Regions from separate parts of the Streptomyces halobius genome, predicted to be linked through region 1. Evidence: riboswitches for the same ligand, from Rfam matches in the RefSeq annotation. Region 1 holds a riboswitch; each other region holds the start of a gene.

What was found. Region 1 has a riboswitch for cyclic di-AMP ahead of K9S39_RS13070 (M23 family metallopeptidase). Riboswitches for the same ligand answer to the same signal wherever they lie in the genome.
Region 2: another riboswitch for cyclic di-AMP. It lies ahead of K9S39_RS26895 (LysM peptidoglycan-binding domain-containing protein); the one in region 1 lies ahead of K9S39_RS13070 (M23 family metallopeptidase).
Region 3: another riboswitch for cyclic di-AMP. It lies ahead of K9S39_RS25645 (transglycosylase family protein); the one in region 1 lies ahead of K9S39_RS13070 (M23 family metallopeptidase).
Region 4: another riboswitch for cyclic di-AMP. It lies ahead of K9S39_RS24180 (M23 family metallopeptidase); the one in region 1 lies ahead of K9S39_RS13070 (M23 family metallopeptidase).

Annotation. Positions count from the first base shown of each region.
Region 1 is NZ_CP086322.1:2,840,399-2,845,427, reverse strand. Features, by position in the region: gene K9S39_RS13080 (M16 family metallopeptidase) at 111-1,472, shown strand; gene K9S39_RS13075 (M16 family metallopeptidase) at 1,511-2,878, shown strand; cyclic di-AMP (ydaO/yuaA leader) riboswitch at 3,196-3,352, shown strand; gene K9S39_RS13070 (M23 family metallopeptidase) at 3,365-4,174, shown strand; gene K9S39_RS13065 (GntR family transcriptional regulator) at 4,417-5,029, shown strand, end outside.
Region 2 is NZ_CP086322.1:5,891,836-5,896,864, forward strand. Features, by position in the region: gene K9S39_RS26885 (cytochrome P450 family protein) at 1-533, shown strand, start outside; gene K9S39_RS26890 (transglycosylase family protein) at 929-1,969, shown strand; cyclic di-AMP (ydaO/yuaA leader) riboswitch at 2,241-2,407, shown strand; gene K9S39_RS26895 (LysM peptidoglycan-binding domain-containing protein) at 2,416-3,072, shown strand; gene eno (phosphopyruvate hydratase) at 3,377-4,717, shown strand; gene K9S39_RS26905 (FtsB family cell division protein) at 4,839-5,029, shown strand, end outside.
Region 3 is NZ_CP086322.1:5,637,581-5,642,609, reverse strand. Features, by position in the region: gene K9S39_RS25665 (hypothetical protein) at 157-594, shown strand; partial or broken gene K9S39_RS43085 (VOC family protein) at 766-1,135, shown strand; partial or broken gene K9S39_RS43080 (hypothetical protein) at 1,189-1,311, shown strand; partial or broken gene K9S39_RS43075 (IS630 family transposase) at 1,401-1,568, shown strand; gene K9S39_RS25650 (DinB family protein) at 1,576-2,088, opposite strand; gene K9S39_RS25645 (transglycosylase family protein) at 2,399-3,580, opposite strand; cyclic di-AMP (ydaO/yuaA leader) riboswitch at 3,584-3,797, opposite strand.
Region 4 is NZ_CP086322.1:5,317,880-5,322,908, forward strand. Features, by position in the region: gene K9S39_RS24175 (PP2C family protein-serine/threonine phosphatase) at 68-1,147, shown strand; cyclic di-AMP (ydaO/yuaA leader) riboswitch at 1,951-2,094, shown strand; gene K9S39_RS24180 (M23 family metallopeptidase) at 2,106-3,359, shown strand; gene K9S39_RS24185 (aldo/keto reductase) at 3,664-4,605, shown strand; gene K9S39_RS24190 (hypothetical protein) at 4,694-4,996, opposite strand.

The sequences.
Region 1 (5,029 bases):
CACACGACCCCCGTACGGGGCTGCTCGGACCGTAACTTCGCCAGATGCCGACGCGCTTGCATACAGTGACAGAACTTCCTCGCAAGCGGATCGAAGGGACGTACATGCCCATGGGTCACACGGCCACAGAACAAGCCGGCTCCGGCGGCCTGACAGCAACCGAGCATCGGCTGGCCAACGGCCTGCGCGTGGTGCTCTCCGAGGACCACCTGACGCCGGTCGCGGCGGTGTGCCTGTGGTACGACGTCGGCTCACGCCATGAAGTCAAGGGTCGTACGGGCCTGGCTCACCTCTTCGAGCACTTGATGTTCCAGGGGTCCGCACAGGTGAAGGGCAACGGCCACTTCGAGCTCGTCCAGGGTGCCGGCGGGTCGCTGAACGGCACCACGAGCTTCGAACGCACCAACTACTTCGAGACCATGCCCGCCCATGAGCTGGAGCTCGCGCTCTGGCTGGAGGCGGACCGGATGGGCTCGCTGCTCACCGCGCTCGACGAGGAGTCCCTGGAAAACCAGCGTGACGTCGTCAAGAACGAGCGCCGCCAGCGCTACGACAACGTCCCGTACGGCACGGCCTTCGAGAAGCTCACGGCCATGGCGTACCCGGAGGGCCACCCGTACCACCACACGCCCATCGGGTCGATGGCCGATCTGGACGCCGCCTCCCTGGAGGACGCGCGGGCCTTCTTCCGTACGTACTACGCGCCCAACAACGCCGTCCTGTCGATCGTCGGTGACATCGACCTGGAGCAAACGCTCACCTGGGTGGAGAAGTACTTCGGCTCCATCCCGTCGCACGACGGCAAGCAGCCGCCGCGGGACGGCACGCTGCCCGACGTCATCGGCGGCGAGCTGCGCGAGATCGTCGAGGAGGAGGTCCCCTCCCGCGCCCTGATGGCGGCCTACCGGCTGCCGCACGACGGCACCCGTGAGGCGGACGCCGCGGACCTCGCCCTCACCGTCCTGGGGGGCGGCGAGTCCTCCCGCCTCTACAACCGCCTGGTACGCCGCGACCGCACCGCCGTCGCGGCCGGTTTCGGTCTGCTGCGGCTGGCCGGGGCGCCCTCGCTGGGCTGGCTCGACGTGAAGACGTCCGGCGGCGTGGAGGTCCCGGACATCGAGCGCGCGGTCGACGAGGAGCTGGCCCGCTTCGCCGCCGAGGGGCCGACCCCGGAGGAGATGGAGCGCGCGCAGGCCCAGTTGGAGCGCGAGTGGCTGGACCGCCTCGCGACGGTCAGCGGCCGCGCCGACGAACTGTGCCGGTTCGCCGTCCTGTTCGGCGACCCGCAGCTCGCGCTGACCGCCGTCCAGCGCGTACTGGAGATCACCCCGCAGGAGGTGCAGGCGGTCGCCAAGGCCCGGCTGCGCCCCGACAACCGAGCGGTGCTCGTCTACGAGCCCACCGAGCCCACCGAACCGACTGAGCCCACCGACACCGCTGCCGAGACCGAGGAAGAGGAGGCGGCCCAGTGAGCGACGCCGTTGCCAGCGCAGGCCCCGTCGAGAGCACTATGGTCTTCCACCCGCAGCCCCGGGGCGGCGCGCCCAAGCCGTGGGCCTTCCCGGCGCCCGAGCGCGGTCAGCTCGCCAACGGGCTGACGCTGCTGACCAGTCACCGTCCCGGCCAGCAGGTCGTCGCCGTCGAGATCAATCTCGTCGCTCCTCTGGAGGCCGAGCCCGAGGGCCTGGACGGCGTGGCCACGATCATGGCGCGTGCCCTGTCCGAGGGCACCGACAAGCACACCGCCGAGGAGTTCGCCGCCGAGCTGGAGCGCTGTGGCGCCACCCTGGACGCGCACGCCGACCATCCCGGAGTACGGGTCTCCCTCGAAGTCCCGGCCTCCCGGCTGCCGCGCGCGCTCGGCCTGCTCGCCGACGCCCTGCGGGCCCCCGCCTTCCCGGAGAGCGAGGTCGAGCGGCTCGTACGCAACCGGCTCGACGAGATCCCGCACGAGCTCGCCAACCCGGCCCGGCGCGCCGCGATGGCCCTGTCCAAGGAGCTGTTCCCGGCCGCCTCCCGGATTTCGCGGCCCCGTCAGGGCACCGAGGAGACCGTCGCGCGGATCGACGCGGCGGCCGTCCGCGCCTTCTACGACGCCCATGTACGGCCCGCCACGGCCACCGCCGTCATCGTCGGTGACTTCGCCGGCGTCGACCTGGACGCGGCGCTCACCGACACCCTGGGCGCCTGGACCGGTTCCACCGCCGAGCCGCTGAAGGCGTCGCCGATCACCGCCGACGACACCGGCCGCGTGGTGATCGTGGACCGTCCCGGGGCCGTCCAGACGCAGCTGCTCATCGGCCGTATCGGCGCCGACCGGCACGACCGTGTCTGGCCCGCGCAGGTCCTCGGCACGTACTGCCTGGGCGGCACCCTCACCTCCCGGCTGGACCGGGTGCTGCGCGAGGAGAAGGGCTACACCTACGGGGTGCGCGCTTTCGGCCAGGTGCTGCGGTCCGACGCGGCCGGCGGCGGTGCCGCGATGCTGGCCATCAGCGGCTCGGTGGACACCGGCTCCACGGGGCCGGCGCTGCAGGACCTGTGGCAGGTGCTGCGCACCCTGGCGGACGAGGGCCTCACGGACGCCGAGCGGGATGTCGCCGTGCAGAACCTCGTCGGGGTCGCGCCGCTGAAGTACGAGACCGCCGCGGCCGTCGCGGGGACCCTTGCCGACCAGGTGGAGCAGCATCTTCCCGACGACTTCCAGGCGCAGCTGTACCTCCGGCTGGCGGAGACGGGCACCGTCGAGGCGACGGCGGCGGCGGTGAACGCGTTCCCCGTGGACCGCCTGGTGACGGTGCTGGTGGGCGACGCGGCGCAGATCGCCGGGCCCGCCCGGGAGCTGGGCATCGGCGAGGTGACGGTCGTCAGCGGCTGATCCGCCGTGGTGGCACGGACCTGACCGGGAAGCCGGCAGGAGACCGGCGGGAAGGGGCAGGGGACCGGCCGGGACGTGCAGGAGAGCGGCAGGGCAGCGATCCGGCGGAGCCGGTGACCACTGGTCATATCGCGACAAATGAGATCCCGTGGCGTGCACGCGCCACGGGATCTCCCGTATGTCCGGATTATTGCGGCCGGTTGCTTCGTGACCGTGTGGCGTATGGCACAAAGGTGCGGTTCTGTTTGCCGATTGAAAGTTGTCCCGTTTAGCGTCGGTCCGGCTGTTCGCCAGCAGTACGCCGCAACCGCGGCACCGGACAGTCATCGCCGAGTCCCCGTACGGCGCGAGCCAGGGGAGCCGGGGACCCACATATCCCCTGGGGTGAATCGGACCTCTCTCCGGAGGAGTCCGTAGGAGACCTTCCTGCTCCGAACCCGTCAGCTAACCCGGTAGGCGAGAAGGAAGGAAAGGACAAGCCACCAGATGGCATTCATCCGTGCCACCGGGAAACACCGTCGTCCGAGCCGCTCCGCTCGGACGACCCGCAACATCGCCGGCATAGCCACCCTCGCGGCCACCGGTGTCGTCGGCTCCATGGCCTCCCCGGCGCTGGCCGCGACCGACGAGGCGACCACCGACACCGGTCTGACCCGGGCCGTCGTGCTCGGCGGCGAACTCGCCGACCGCCTGGAGGCCCAGGCCGATGCCCAGGAGGCGGCCGCCGAGGCCGCCGCCGCGCGGGCGAAGGCCGAGGCCGAGGCCAAGAAGCGGGCCGAAGAGGCCAAGCGCCGCGCCGAGGAGGCCAAGAAGAAGGCCGAGGCGAAGGCCGAGGCGGAGCGCGCCGCCAAGGAACGCGCGGCCCGTGAGGCGGAGCGCAAGCGCCTCAACGCCTATGTCGCGCCCATCGCCGGCTCCTACGTGTCCACCGGGTACAAGGCGTCCGGCGGGCTGTGGTCCTCCGGCAGCCACAGCGGCATCGACTTCCACGCCGCCTCCGGCACGTCGGTGCGCGCCGTCGCCGCGGGCACGGTCGTCGAGGCCGGCTGGGGCGGCGCGTACGGCAACAACATCGTGATCAAGATGAACGACGGTACGTACACCCAGTACGGCCACCTGTCGTCCCTCGGCGTCTCGGCCGGCCAGACCGTCACCCCGGGCCAGCAGATAGGCCTCTCCGGCAGCACCGGCAACAGCACGGGGCCGCACCTGCACTTCGAGGCCCGCACCGGCCCGGACTACGGCTCGGACATCGACCCGGTCGCCTACCTGCGTTCGCACGGCGTCAGCGTCTGACGTCCCGCCCCCGTCGCAGCGTCCTTGAGAGCCCCGGCCCCGGCCGGGGCTCCGGCGTATCCGACCGCGCTCGGTGCCGACTGCGCGCCGATGGCCAAATTATGTCCATGAATACTCGGAGTCCGTCGGAAAAGCCGCCCCAGTCGAATAGAGTCGCGGAAAAGTCGCCGATCGGCGGCTAGGGTGAGGAAAATGTCGCCGTTCGGCGATGTTTCCACGGGATTACGGCGGAGGCACGGACGATGCGAGGTCATATTTCCGCGCATGCGGTGTGCACGGCGATTCGCGATGATATTGTCTCCGGTGTGCTCGCGCCGGGGAGCCGGCTGATCGAGGACATCCTGGCAGCGCGTTACGGCGTCTCCCGGGTCCCGGTGCGCGAGGCGCTGCGCACGCTGCAGTCCGAGGGCTTCGTCACCACCCGTCATCACGCGGGCGCCTGTGTCGCCGAGCCCACCGAGCAGGAGGCGGCCGACCTCCTGGACATACGGGCCCTGTTGGAGCCGCTGGGCGCCGCCCGCGCCGCGGCCCGCCGCAGCCCGGCGCACCTCAAGGTGCTGCGCGGCCTGGTGCGGCTGGGCCGCGAACGGGCGCGCCACGGCCACCCCGCGGATCTGCGCCAACTGGACGGCTGGTTCCACGAAACGCTGGCCCAGGCGGCCGGCAGCGCCAGCCTGACGGCGCTGCTGACCCAGCTGCGTCGGAAGATCGAGTGGATGTACACCGTGGAACCGCCGGCCCGGGTGGCCGAGTCATGGGACGAACACGGCGCGGTGCTGGACGCGGTGGCCCGGAGGGACGCCGAACGGGCCCGCGCCCTGATGACCGCTCATATCGAACGCTCCCTCCTGGTGC
Region 2 (5,029 bases), 3.1 Mb from region 1:
TCCTGCTCTTCGCCGGTTTCGAGACCACCGTCAACCTCATCGGCAACGGGACCTACGCGCTGCTGCGCAACCCCGCCCAGCGCGAGCTGCTGCAGAAGTCGATCGAGGCGGGCGACACCGAGCTGCTGGCCACCGGTGTCGAGGAGCTGCTCCGCTACGACGGCCCGGTGGAGCTGGCGACCTGGCGGTTCGCGACCTGCGAGCTGACGGTCGGCGGGCAGCGGATAGCCGAGGGGGACCCCGTCCTGGTGGTGCTGGCGGCCGCCGACCGCGACCCGGCGCGCTTCGCCGATCCGGACGTCCTCGACCTGACCCGCCGTGACAACCCGCATCTGGGATACGGCCACGGCATCCACTACTGCCTGGGCGCACCGCTGGCCCGGCTCGAAGGACAGACCGCGCTGGCGACCCTGCTGACCCGGCTCCCGGATATCCGACTTGCCACGGAACCCGACGATTTGCGGTGGCGCGGCGGGCTCATCATGCGCGGACTGCGGTCCCTGCCGGTGGAGTTCACCCCGGTGGAGTCCTGACCAGGGAAGCGGCCGAAAACCCGGCACATGGTGACGGCCCGTCAGTCACGTGACCTTTGCGTGATCTCCACTACACCGACTTGTGACTACCCGTGACCCCGGCTACCTTTCCACCGAACCGAACGGGCGTCGGACTTCGTCATTCGTCAGGGGGTAACGGGCCTCGCCGGGCCATGCCGGGATCACCGCATGGTCGGAGCGGGCAGCGGGAACCGCCGTAGCGACCGTGGCGTCCTCTTCGGCAGCTCGTTCGAGAGTTCGTTTCTACGACTCAACGTTCGTTGCGACGACTCAACCGACAACTCAACCGCCGCTCGAAAGGCAACCGCATGCGCTCCGGGAACGGCCGACACCGTCGCCCCCGTCAGGCACCGGCCATCTTTGTCACAGCGGGGGTGACCGGCGCCGGCCTGGCCATGCCGCTGCTCGGCGCCGGCGGTGCACACGCCGCCGACACCGCGACCTGGGACCGGGTCGCACAGTGCGAGAGCGGCGGGATGTGGAGCGCCGCCTCGGGCAACGGCTTCTACGGCGGCCTGCAGCTGACCCGGGAGATGTGGGACGAGTACGGCGGCCGGGCCTATGCCTCGCGCCCCGACCTCGCCAGCCGCTCCCAGCAGATAACCGTGGCCGAGAAGATCCTGGCCGACCGGGGCCCGGACGCCTGGCCCAGCTGCGCCGTGAACGCCGGGCTGACCCAGGACGGCCGCGCGCCGGAGGTCGACCCGGGCGGCACCAGCGCGCCGATCCCCGATCCGTCGGACAGCGCCGACCCCTCGGAGCCTCAGGGCCCCCTGGACCCGTCCGGCTCGACCGGCGGCTCCGGCAGCTCCGACGACTCCGGAGCCTCCGCCGACCCGAGCGATCCGTCCGCCCCCACCGATCACACCGATCACACCGGTCCCTCCGACCCGTCCGATGACGTGACGCCCTCGCCCTCGGTGCCCGGCGGGTCGGACGCCACGGACCCGTCCGACCCCTCCAACCCCTCTGCGGACCCGTCCAGCCCCTCCGAGGCCCCGGACGACTCCTCCGACTCCTCCAAGACCCCTGACCCGTCCGATTCCCCGGCCCCGGGCGACGGCCGTGGCGACGACGCGTCCCAGCACGCCGACCCGAGCCCCACGCCGAGCCACCGGCCCACCAGGGGCAGGCACCGTGGCGACGCGGACGACAGGGAGGGCAAGGGCGAAAACGGAGCGGGTGACGGCGACAGGCCGTCGGGCCGGCATGCCTCGCGCGGCGACGGCGCGCACCGTACGCCTCCGGCGGCCGACGGCGAGTACACCGTGCGCCCGGGTGACAGCCTGTCAGCCATCGCGGCGGCCAACGAGCTGCCGGGCGGCTGGCCCGCGCTCTACGACCGGAACAAGGACGTCATCGGCTCCGACGCGGACCTGATCCGCCCAGGTCAGCTCCTCGACCTCGGGGACTGAACGGGGAATCAGGGCCTTCCTGATGGGGCACCGCCCCCCTTCGGGGAAAGTGAGACATGGATCTCGTCCCGCGGGGCGGTGTCCGACCCGTCCGGCTTTTCCATACCGCGTCCTGCCTGCGGAAATATGAGCCCCTCGTGATCAAAAGCTGTCAACTTGACTTAGAAGAGGGGGTTTGAACGGTAAGGCGGTTACTGCTTACGGTCGGGACCGCTCGCCAAAGCGGGCTCTTCGATCACACGCCGAATCCTGCCGGTGGTCGGAGGCAGTCGACGCGCAAGCGCCGAAGGCAGGAGCGGGGGACCCAAGGTAAGCGCCGGCCCCACCCGTGAAAGCGGGCCGACCGGCTTGGGGTGAAGCCACGTGCGACAACACGTGGCCGGGCAGCTCACAGCCCGAACCCGACAGCTCACCTCGCAGGCGTCGGTGAGGAAACGATTCCAGACATGCTGATCAACAAGGGCAAGCACCGTCGTCCGTCCAAGGCCGTCCGCGTCGCCACCCTGGCCGGTGTCGCCGGCGCCGCCGTGGCCGTCCCGCTGATGGCCGCCTCCTCCGCGTCCGCCGCGTCCGTCTCCACCTGGGAGAAGGTCGCCCAGTGCGAGTCCAGCGGCAACTGGTCGATCAACACGGGCAACGGCTACTACGGTGGTCTGCAGTTCTCCAACTCCAGCTGGGCCGCCGCCGGTGGTACCAAGTACGCCCCGCGCGCCGACCTGGCCACCAAGGAACAGCAGATAGCCGTCGCCGAGAAGCTGCTCGCCATGCAGGGCCCGGGCGCCTGGGGCTGCGCCGCTGCCGGTGGCCTGACCGCCGGTGGCCCGGCCGCCAACGTCGACGCCTCCGGCTCCGCGCAGACCAAGTCCGCGCCGAAGGCCGAGACCGCCAAGCCGGCCCCCAAGCAGGAGAAGGCGCAGCCGGCCCCGAAGGTCGCCCCGCAGAAGTCCAACGGCTCCGGTGACTACACCGTGAAGCCGGGCGACACCCTCGCCAAGATCGCCAAGGCGCACGGCACCGACTGGAAGACGGTCTACGCCGAGAACAAGTCCGTCATCGGCGGCAACCCGAACCTGATCTTCCCGGGCCAGCAGCTCAGCATCTGAGCCGTCCCGCATCGCGGAACCGCTCATCCGTGAACCTGCCCCGTCCGGCGCGTCGTCCCCCCCGCGCGCCGGACGGGGCATTTCCATGCCCTTTCCATGCTTTTTCCACGCCCTTCTCCACACGCGTCGTTGTCCGAGCACCGGGCATCCCCCTTCTCCGGGCACCGGACCGCCCCGGCTGCCCGCAAGCCCCTGACCGGCCACGTCCCGTGGTTTCCCCGCTCCGCGAACAATGCCGCGAAAGTCCCGTGAGCTGGGCCTTTGGGCCTCATTTCGTCCCACTGAGCGGGCCAACGGCAAGCGGATGCCCCCAAGCCGGTTAGGCTCGTGCTGCAGAACTCCAGACACCCATGAAGGAGACAACGTGCCGTCCATCGACGTCGTCGTAGCCCGCGAAATTCTCGACTCGCGAGGTAATCCCACGGTCGAGGTCGAGGTCGGCCTCGACGACGGCAGCACGGGGCGTGCCGCCGTGCCGTCCGGCGCCTCGACCGGCGCTTTCGAGGCCATCGAGCTGCGTGACGGCGACCCGAACCGTTACCTGGGCAAGGGCGTAGAGAAGGCCGTCCTGGCCGTCATCGAGCAGATCGGCCCGGAGCTCGTCGGCTACGACGCGACCGAGCAGCGGCTGATCGACCAGGCGATGTTCGACCTGGACGCCACCGACAACAAGGGCTCTCTCGGCGCCAACGCCATCCTGGGCGTCTCCCTCGCCGTCGCGCACGCCGCCTCCGAGGCCAGCGACCTGCCGCTGTTCCGCTACCTGGGCGGCCCCAACGCGCATGTCCTGCCCGTCCCGATGATGAACATCCTGAACGGCGGCTCGCACGCCGACTCCAACGTGGACATCCAGGAGTTCATGATCGCCCCGATCGGCGCGGAGTCCTTCTCCGAGGGTCTGCGCTGGGGCGCCGAGGTCTACCACACCCTCAAGAAGGTCCTGAAGGCCAAGGGCCTGGCCACCGGCCTGGGCGACGAGGGTGGCTTCGCCCCGAACCTGAGCTCCAACCGTGAGGCGCTGGACCTCATCCTGGAGGCCATCAAGGAAGCCGGCTACGCCCCCGGCCAGGACATCGCGCTCGCGCTGGACGTCGCCGCCTCCGAGTTCTACAAGGACGGCAAGTACCAGTTCGAGGGCAAGGAGCGCTCGGCCGCCGAGATGACCTCGTACTACGAGGAGCTCGTCGCCGCGTACCCGCTCGTCTCCATCGAGGACCCGCTGTTCGAGGACGACTGGGCCGGCTGGAAGGTCATCACCGACAGGATCGGCTCCAAGGTCCAGCTGGTCGGCGACGACCTCTTCGTCACCAACCCGGAGCGCCTGGCCCGCGGCATCGAGGAGGGCTCCGCAAACGCCCTGCTGGTCAAGGTCAACCAGATCGGTTCGCTGACCGAGACCCTGGACGCCGTCGAGCTGGCCCAGCGCAACGGCTTCAAGTGCATGATGTCGCACCGCTCCGGTGAGACCGAGGACGTCACCATCGCCGATCTCGCCGTCGCCACCAACTGCGGCCAGATCAAGACCGGCGCCCCGGCCCGCTCCGAGCGCGTCGCCAAGTACAACCAGCTGCTGCGCATCGAGGAGATTCTCGACGACGCGGCGGTGTACGCGGGCCGCTCGGCCTTCCCGCGGTTCAAGGGCTGAGTACCTCAGCTGCGGTAACGCCCCGGCTTTCGTACGTCCCCGCCGACGGTCCCGTACCGTTGCCGGGGACGTACGTGGTCAGGCGACTCATACCTGGTTAGGCGACTCAAGGGGAGGCGACGTGCCCGCGGACCGGTTCTCGACCGCGACCCGACTCAAGGCGCTCGGCGAGCAGGCCGCCGCCCGCGTCTACCGGGCGCGGCCGGCCCGCCGTAACCGTCTCACCGGCCGCGCCGCCCTGCTCGCCCTGGTCATGTGCTCACTGGTCGTCGCGCTCGCCTACCCGATACGGCAGTACATCTCCCAGCGTTC
Region 3 (5,029 bases), 2.8 Mb from region 1:
CCGTTTTTGGCGCAATCACCCGGTTCACGCCAAGCCACATGGTTCCTACGGTCATCTGGCCACACTGCCCCTCGCTGAGCATCTCTCTGTGCTCATCTGCTGAGACCGTCCCCACGGGCGTCGGGCGGACAACACACCACACGGGAGTTTCCTTCCATGGCCATTGGCAGACGCACCGCAGTTCTCGCCTCCGCAACCATCCTGCTCGGCTCAGCCGCCGCCGTCCCCGCCACGGCTGCCGCCACACCAGCTGCCTCCAACACCGTCGCAGTGACCACCGAGTCCGGCGCCCGGATCCAGGTCTCGTGTCCGAGCGGGGACGTGTGCTTCTGGAACAAGAGCTGGCAGCGCTGCAACTGGAACGTGGCCGATCCCAACTGGTCCGGAGGTAACATCCGCTGTTCCTGGGCCAAGACCAGGAACGTCCACTACGTATGGAACCGGGGCACGTCGTCTCGCTACACCGGGGTCGTGTACTACCTGAAGACGAACTACCGCAACCGGGTCGGCTGCACCCGCCAGGGGAAGAGCGGCTATCTACAGGGCACGTACAAAGTGGACTCCCACAAGTGGACCAGCGGACGCTGCGGATAACCCCCAAGGACCATCACCGCTTTCTGGGCCGTAGTCCCGGGCGCGGCGGGCACTTGACGAAGTGCAGTACCTGGTGCAGTACCTGGTGCCGTATCAGGCCACGTTCGCCTCGTAGTTGGGGAAAAATGTGGTTCACGCCGTGGGTCTGTCGGCGTCTGTCGGAAGCGGCGGATGCTGAGCATCGGAACGATCGTGATGGGGCCGCTGATGTACGGCGTGCGGCGGAGTTCTGTAGTCGGGCCCCGGGCTACGTCCCTCGCGATGGTGAGGTGAGGGACGACGGGGCGGTACCGGTGCCGACCGACGGCGCCGGTGCCGCACTGGCCCTCGACCTGAGTACGACACCGGTGCAGGAACACCCGAGAATCCACCTCGACTCTATGCCTGCGATGCCGCCGATCAGGAAGCCGAAGTGGCGCGACTGTTTTCCCTGGGCGCTGAACACATCGACCGGGACTTTTATCCGGAGGACGCCGACGTCGTCGTGCTCGCCGATCCCGAGGGCAACCGCTTCTGCGTCATCGACACCAGTCACGGCTGACGGACACGGGGCCCGGATGGCGGAACGCGTGCAGGTGCGGGAGATCGACGAGGATGAGGGGCGGCGGCTGCGGATCATCCGCCGCGGCACCGGGGTCGGTGGTGACCTGCCGGCGGGCCCGGATGGTGCTGCTGTCCGCGCAGGGGATGGCAGTGGCGAAGATCGCCGAGGTGACGTTCACCAGCGCGGACCGGGTCCGGGATGTGATCCACCACTTCAGTGCCGACGGCGAGGACACCCGAGGACAGCGAGCCTCACGTCGTCCCGCATCGAGGCCCAGTTCACCGCCCTGCGCTACGTCACCCTCGACGGAACCGACCACGCCAGCCACAAGGAACAGGGCAGCATGATCCGCCGCTACATCATCTGGCGAAACCACCACGCCGACGACCAACGCCTACGAGCCGTGGTCGACAGGGCCAACGCCGCCTGATCCGGCGCTATACGCCGGTGGTCCCGTCGATGCGTTCCCGGAGCAGGTCGGCGTGGCCGTTGTGGCGGGCGTACTCCTCGATCATGTGGACGTAGATCCAGCGGAGGCTGACGGCTTGCTCCATGAAGCGACCGGTGTCGGCCAGAGCACGGTCGGCGCAGCGCTCGCGGGCGCGGGTGACCTCCGCGCGCCAGGTGGCGAGGGCGTCGCGCAAGGTGGCGCCCTCGGCCAGTTCGAAGCCGCCGTCGGGGCCACGGGGGTCGGCCTGCGGGTCGTAGATGGGCGGGGCCTGTTCTCCGGCGAACACTCGGCGGAACCAGTTCCGCTCCACCTCCGCCATGTGCTGGACGAGGCCGGTCAGCGTGCAGCCGGATGGTGGCACGGACGCGTCGGCGGCCTGCTCGTCGTCCAGGCCTTCGCACTTCATGGCGAGGGTGGCGCGGTGAAAGTCAAGCCAGCTTTCGAGCGTGGTGCGCTCGTCGGCGTTCAGGGGCGGCATAGGGCGTTCGACGGTGCTCACCGGTCGATTATCGCCGGCGACCAAACCCGTCGACAGGCAGGGACGCACCGCAGGGCGAACGTTGCCTGATGCGGCATTAGGTTGGGACGCTGCAACCAGGGGCGAACTGTCCCCCGGTTACAGCGCCCGGCGTCGGCGGGATCGTTCGATGCGAACGCGCTCGTAGCCTCCGTCGACCGGCGAGGGCGGGGTCTGGATGCTCCCCTTGGTGAACTCTTGGTCAGGGGGCGGTGACGGCACCCCTGTGTCCGAGAGCAGGACATAACGGTTCTACGAGGGGACGGGCACCTCAGGTGATGCCAGGCGGAATTCAGATGGTGACGCCGTGCGCCCGGAGGTAGGCGAGGGGGTCAACGTCCGAGCCGTAGCCGGGGCCGGTGCGGATCTCGAAGTGCAGGTGCGGGCCGAAGGCGTTGCCCGTCGAGCCGGAGTAGCCGATCTGCTGGCCACCGGAGACCGACTGGCCGGCCCGGACGCTCATGTTCGACAGGTGCGCGTACTGGCTGTACTTGCCGTCGTGGTGGCGGATGACGACCTGGTTGCCGTAGGCGCCACCCCAACCGGCGGAAACGACCTCGCCCGCACCGATGGCCTTCACGGCGGTGCCGGAGGAAACGGGGAAGTCGACGCCCGTGTGGTAACCGCTGGACCAGGCGCTGCCGGGCTTGTGGTAGGGGGTGCCGATGGCCGAGTGAACCGGGGCGGTGTACCCGGAGGACGACTGCTGAGCCTTCTTCTCCGGGGCCGGCGCGGGCTTCGGGGCGGCCGTGGCATGCTTCGGGGCCTTCCGCTCCGGCGCGGGAGCCGCATCCCCGTGGAGGGAGAGTTCCAGACCCGGGTGGATCAGGTTCGGGTTCTGGCCGACGGCCTCACGGTTGTCGTCGTAGACCGTCTCCCAGCCACCCTCGACGTCATGGTCATGGGCGATCTTGTACAGGGTGTCGCCGGAGGCGACCGTGTACGAGTCGGGCTTGCGGTGCTTGCCGCTGCCCGCAGCAGGCTTGCGCTCGGCCTTGCGCTCGGCCTTGGGAGCGGCCTTGCGCTCGGCCTTGGGAGCGGCCTTGGCCGGAGCAGACTCCTTCTGGTCGTCCGGAGAGATGTCGGGCGCGCCGCCGCCACGGGTCAGACCGGCCTTGGGCCCGCACACCGGCCAGGCGCCGGGGCCCTGGACCTTGAGCACCTTCTCCGCGGTGGTGATCTGCTGGTCCTTGGAGGCGAGGTCGGCCCGAGGGGCGTGCTCCCCGCCGCCGAACTCCTGCCACGTGCTCTGGGTGAACTGCAGACCACCGTAGAAGCCATTGCCGGTGTTGATTGTCCAGTCACCGCTGCTCTCGCACTCGGCGACCTTGTCCCAGGTATCGACGGAAGCGGCGTGCGCCGCGCCGGCCCCGATCAGGGGGAGGGCTATGCCGGCACCGCCGGCGGTGATGGTGAGGTAGGCGCGCGAAATGCGGTTGGGCTTGTATCGGCGATGACGCCCACGTGCAGACATAGAAATCTTCCTCTCCTACGCCTGCGAGGTGAGCTGTCGGGTTCGGACAGGAGTTGCCCGGCCGCGCGTGGGAAGCAGCGTGGAGCGCTGCGGCGCGTCTTCACCCCAAGCCGGACCGTACGGGTGGGCACAGCCCGGCGCCTTACCTGGTTCCCCCGCTCCTGCCGTGATGTCGTTGTTTTCCCCCACCGGCGGCAGGATTCGGCGCTCCGGTGTTGGATTCCCGCGTCATTGGATTCTGCGGAGGGCCAAAAGTAAACACATCGATTTCACCGGGACAAGATGCCTGCAATACAACGAAGATCGATTGGATGCATTCATTCGGACATGGCGTCACACTGCGCTGCGGATCTTTGCCACAGAGCGATACGAGATCTTGCAGATCGATACCCAAGAAGGGAAAAGAACAACGGAGTTGACGGGAAGCGGACATCCCGGACGCGCGACGCCGACAGGGCCCCGATCCTCATTGTGAAGTGCATCACTGAGGCCGATATGCCCGATTCAGTAATTGAGTCCCATTTGCCACTGCGGGCGCGATAAGGGCTCTTTAATCTGACATGACTGGCCATCAGTCGGGAACACCAGCCAGTCGGGAACATCAGCGGTTCGGCGCCACCACTCCGCAGCCCGGCCGCGAAGTCCGCTGCCGAATGTCACGGTCGCGGTACGGAAGGTGGTGCCCGCCCCCGTCGGTGCGGAGCCCGCACTCTCGCCCGGGCTCGACGTGGCGTCGACCGCCTCGCCCTGGCGCCTTCTCGCGAGGCCCGCCGGGAGGCGCACATAGACATGGCCCCCGTAGCGCCCGGGGCACCCAGGGCCCGGGAGGACGCCAGGCTCCTGGAAGGTCGTTTCACAGGAGGCGTGACGCGCACGATGATCCTGTGCATGAACCTTGGAGTGCTGCGGCCAGGCTTCGAGGAATACCAGAACACGAGGAATACCAGAACACCGGGAAGCCGGACACGGTACGGCGGTGTCCCGGAGAGCCGGGCACGCTGCTGAAGCCCGAGTGGCAGCGCACCGGCATCCGCGTACACCTGAATGAGGAAGTCCCCACGCTTAGTCGCAGGACCGGCCGTGGCACGCCGAAGCCCTTGGAGGGGTTTCGTCGCGCGTCGCGTCGGGCGGCGGCCTGCTGCTTGAACTCATCAATATCGGTTGTAGACGGGGGCGGCTGGTGTCATTCAGTGGGCTAGGGCATCCGGAGGCGGAATTCGGCATCTTCCGACCGAGAGCGGCTTTCGTGCTCCTGCCCCCACAACCGACCGAAGGGAAAGCGGCAATGGGAAGACATCGCAAGCCGTCAGATTCGCGAACCGGCGTGCGGGGTGGGCATGGGCGTGGCCACTGCGGCCCTCGGACTCACCGGGGTCGGGTTCACCGCCACCACTGTGCAGGAGGCATCGGAACCCACGTTGGAAACCGCGAGGTTCAACCAGGTGATGA
Region 4 (5,029 bases), 2.5 Mb from region 1:
GGTGCGGATGCTTCGAGGCGGCAGGAGCCAGGCGGGTGAGTGGGAGCGGAAGGCGCGGCGTGAACAGATGTCCCCGTTCGCCCGGCGGGTGGCGCGCTGGCTCCCCGCCGTCCTGGTGATCGGCGGCCTCGTCTTCGATCTCCTGACGCCGGCCCGCTACACCGCCGCCCCCTTCTTCTCCGCCGCCCCGCTCGTCGCGGCGCCCCTCTACACGCCGCTCGGCACCGCCGTCACGGCCGTGGCCGCCCTCGCGGGCGAGCTCTGGACCGCCATGTTCCACGGCATGCAGGACTACACCGAGTCGGCCACCGAAACCGTCACCGTCTTCGTCGTCGCCCTGTTGGCGCTCGGCATCAACCGGATCGTACGGATACACGACGCCCAGCTCGCCTCCGTACGGGGCGTTTCGGAGGCCGCTCAGCGGGCCCTGCTGCCCATGCCGCCCGAACGGATCGCCGGTCTCGGGGTCGCCGCGCGCTATGTAGGGGCGCGGGTGGACGCACGGATCGGCGGCGATCTCTACGCGGTGCAGGACACCCCGAACGGCGTACGGATGATCGTCGGCGACGTACGGGGCAAGGGGCTGGGAGCGGTGGAGGCCGCGGTGATCGTCATCGGCGCGTTCCGGGAGGCGGCGGAACAGGAGGCCACGCTGGAGGCGGTCGCCGGCCGGCTGGAGCGGGCGCTGCAGCGCGAGGGGCAACGGCGCGAAGCGCTCGACGAGTACGAGGGGTTCACCACCGCCCTCCTCGCGGAGATCCCCACCAAGGAGCAGTCCGTGCTGCGCGTCCTCAACCGTGGGCATCCACCGCCCCTGCTGCTCGCCCCGGACGGGGGGCTGCGCGAGCTGGCACCCACCTCGCCCGCGCTGCCGCTGGGGCTCACGGAGGTGGCGGGGTGGCCGGACCGGACGGACGAGTCGTTCTTCCCGGCCGGCTCCTTGCTGCTGTTGTTCACGGACGGGGTGACCGAGGCCCGGGACCGGGCCGGCCGGTTCTACGACCCGACGGTGCGGCTGCGCGGCCGCCACTTCCTCGGACCCGACGACCTTCTGGACACGGTGGTCGAGGAGGTCTCACGGCATGCGGGCGGGGCGCCGGCGGACGATATGGCGCTGCTGGCGGTGCAGCGGCCGTTGGGGGCTTAGGGCTGGTTCAGGACCTGTCGGGTGGGGGATGGGCCGGGGGCAGGGGCGGAGAGGCCCTCCGCCGGGCGGTTCCTCTCCTTTTCTCTCCTCTCCCCTCCCCTCGCCCGTTCAGCCCTACGTGCGGGAGCCTCTCGCTCGTTCAGCCCTACGCCCGGGAGGCCCTCGGCCAGACGAGGGCTTGCAGCCAGCGGAGGGCTTCGGGGGCGGCGACCGGGTCGAGGGCGGAGGATTCCCGGTGCCGATCCGCCGCTGTCTGGGCGCTGTTGACGACGTTTCCGACGCTGGCGACCGTGATCCGAGGTCACTGTGCTCACTTTCCGTAATCGTCGCGCACCCCTCCGCATAACAACTGGTGCACAATCGCCGCGAGGCCGTTTGGCGATGCGTGGTCAACTTGCCCGTATTACTGCCGTAATGAACGAAAAGTGCACGCCAGTGCCGGTGCGGAGCACATACGGATTCTCGGGAAGGCTTGGAAAACGACCTCGGTCTCTATTACTGTCCGATAACGCAGCGCGGTCGTCCCAGCCGTCGCAGAGGCGGCACCGCGCGCCAACGCCGAATCCCGCAAGCGCATTTCACGCACGTCCAGCATTTCCAGCAACGCCGGCACTTCACGCAAACGATCCGCCCTCTCCGTATCGAACCGACTCAACCGCATCAACTGCACTGAGCGCACTGAAATGCACTGCACGGCACGCACTTACTGCACGCACTGTGTATGTGCCGCATGCACCGCACGCACTCCATGTGCTCAACCGCAGGTGAATGCACTGAACTGCTCGACGGCACGCATGGATCTGCACGGATTTGCGCTGAACTGCGCCAACGGAACCGGGGAACCACCACCTTGGGGTGAGTCGGACGCCTCCGCCAGAAGGCGCCCGTAGGAGACCTTCCTGCTCCGAACCCGTCAGCTAACCCGGTAGGCGAGAAGGAAGGAAAGGAGTGCGCCCCCGTGGCGTCCAACAGGTCTGCCCCAGAGGCTGCGTCCGCCAACGACCTCTACGAACGAGGTCCGTCCGAGGGGAGCGATCTTCCCGGTCCTTCCGTTGGTGCCGACCATGCTCCGGCCTTCGCTTACGGCGGCGGTGGACAGGACGGTATGCGCGGCGGTGAACCGGACGGCAGCCACGACGCCGACGGCCCGTGGGAGGAGTGGAACCCCACCGAGGAATCCATCCGTCCGGTCCGCGGCAGGCACCGGGTGGCCAAGCAGCGCGGCGGCGGACTCGCCCGCAGCGGTACGGTCCTGGGCGTCGGCGTCATCGCGGCGGTCGGCGCAGGCGGGATGGCCACGGCCGAGGACCGTCCGCCGCTGCCGATCTCGATGCCGGACATCGGCGGTATGGCCGAGGATCTCTCGGACAAGCTGCCGGACGCCAAGTCCTTCCCCGGCATAGGCGGCCTCATATCCGACTCCGGCTCGGACTCGGGTGCCGGCTCGGGTTCTGGTGCAGGCTCCGATGCAGGTTCTGATTCCTCCCTTTCCGCCGCCCCGGCCTCCGGTAACGCCGCCCCTCTCTCTCAGGCCGGCCTGAGCCAGACCGAGGCCGCACAGGGCCGCGACGCGGGCGAGGCGCTGCGCAACCGCATCCTGCAGCAGGCCGACGCGCAGCAGGGCGCCGCCGAGCAGGAGGCACGCGACGCCGCGGAGGCCGCAGCCATCGAGCAGGCGTCGAAGGACGCGGCCGCGCAGCAGCAGGAGGCCGAAAAAGCCGCGGCGGCCAAGAAGGCGGCGGAGTCGGAGGCCAAGCGCAAGGCCGAGGAGGAGGCCCGCCGGAAGGCGGAGGCCGAGCGCCTCGCCAAGCTGGCGCGCAGCTTCACCAGCCCCCTCACCTCGTACACCCTCACCGCCAGCTTCGGCCAGGCCGGCGACCGCTGGGCCGCGGACCACACCGGGCAGGACTTCGCCGCCCCAACCGGCACTCCCGTCAAGGCGGTTCACTCCGGCACCATCACACAGGCCGGATGGGCCGGCTCGTACGGCTACCGCATCGTCCTCACCCTCGACGACGGCACGGAACTCTGGTTCTGCCATCTGTCCTCCATGGTGAAGACCTCCGGCAAGGTCAACACCGGCGACGTCATCGGCCGCGTCGGCGCCACCGGCAATGTCACCGGCCCCCACCTCCACCTGGAGGTCCGCCCGGGTTCCGGCGACCCGATCAACCCGCTGACCTGGCTGCGGGAGCATGGGGTGAGTGCCTGAGGGGTCTGGCGAGGCAGTCCGACGGGCGTGGGCCGAAGGGTGTCGTTAGGGGGAGGGGCTGACGGAGTAGGTCCGGGAGGGGCTGGCGGAGTTGGTCGGGAGGGGCTATCGGGGTCGTCCTGTGAGGCGGTCTGACGGAGTGGATCCCGGGACGGCCTCAAACCATTCCGGAACGACCCAAGAAATCCCCAACACAACCCCCAACACAACCCCCAACACCCCCAGCAACTCCCATCGAACCCAAAACTCCCCAACTCAACCAACCCGGGGAATAACTCCCCCTCCCCCAACGCTGTAACAACGCATGACCGCGACACACAAACCCCTTGGCTCGCTCTCCGTCTCCCCGCTCGCTCTCGGCGGCAATGTCTTCGGCTGGACGGCCGACGAGGCGGAATCCTTCGCCGTACTCGACGCGTACGTGGCCGGCGGCGGCAACTTCATCGACACCGCCGACGTCTACTCGGCCTGGGTCCCCGGCAACAAGGGCGGCGAATCCGAGACCGTCATCGGCAACTGGCTGGCCTCCCGGGGCAATCGCTCCGACGTCGTCATCGCCACGAAGGTCGGCGCCCACCCCGACTACAAGGGTCTCTCCTCCGCCACCATCAAATCCGCGGTCGACGCATCCCTCGCCCGTCTTCGCACCGACTACATCGACCTCTACTACACCCACTACGACGACGAGTCGGTCGAGGTCTCGGAGTTCCTCGGCGCCCTCAGCGACCTCGTACAGGCCGGCAAGGTCCGCGAGATCGCCGCCTCCAACATCTCCGCGCTGCGCCTGGAGGAGTCCCTGGCCTTCTCCGACCGCGAGGGCCTGGCCCGCTACGTCGCCCTCCAGCCGCACTACAACCTGGTCTCCCGTGACACGTACGAAGGCGAACTCGCCGATGTGGCCGCCCGCAACGGCGTGGCCGCGGTGCCGTACTACGCTCTCGCCTCCGGCTTCCTGACCGGCAAGTACCGTCCGGACACGTCCGTCGACAGCGCCCGCTCCGAGAAGGCGGCCCAGTACCTCTCAACGGACCGCGGCGTCCGCGTCCTCCAGGCCCTCGATACGGTCGCCGCGGCCCATCAGGCCGAAGTCGCCACCGTCGCCCTCGCTTGGCTCGCCGCCCAGCCCACCGTCGCGGCCCCCATCGCCAGCGCCCGCACGGTGGCCCAGCTCCCGGCGCTGCTGGCGGTCGCGGACGTCACCCTCACGGAAGCCGAACTGGCCCTCCTGAACGAGGCTTCGGCCTGAGCGAGGCTTCGGCCTGAACGAGGGGCATACGGGAGTGGGGCGGGGCGACGAACACCCCACCCCACTCCACACGCTCCGCATGACACCTCTACTGCCGACGATCGACCGCCAGCCACGACGCCAGCGCAACCCCACCCGCCACCGCAAACACCGAAGGCCAGGCCCCGACCTTCTTCGCCAACGGATGCGACCCGGCAAACGCCGCCACATAAGCCCCGCTCAACGCAGCAGCCGTCGCATTCCCGGCCTTCCGCTGCCACCCCCGCGCCGCCACAGCACCGGCCGCCGCCAAGACCGCACCCCCCAGGGGCCTCTTCTCGGTCCAGCGGGCTACGCCGTAACCACCGACGATCCCGCTTGCGGCCACCATTGCTGTCGAAATTCCGGCCATTGTCATTACCTCCTCATAGCAGTCACTCCCGAG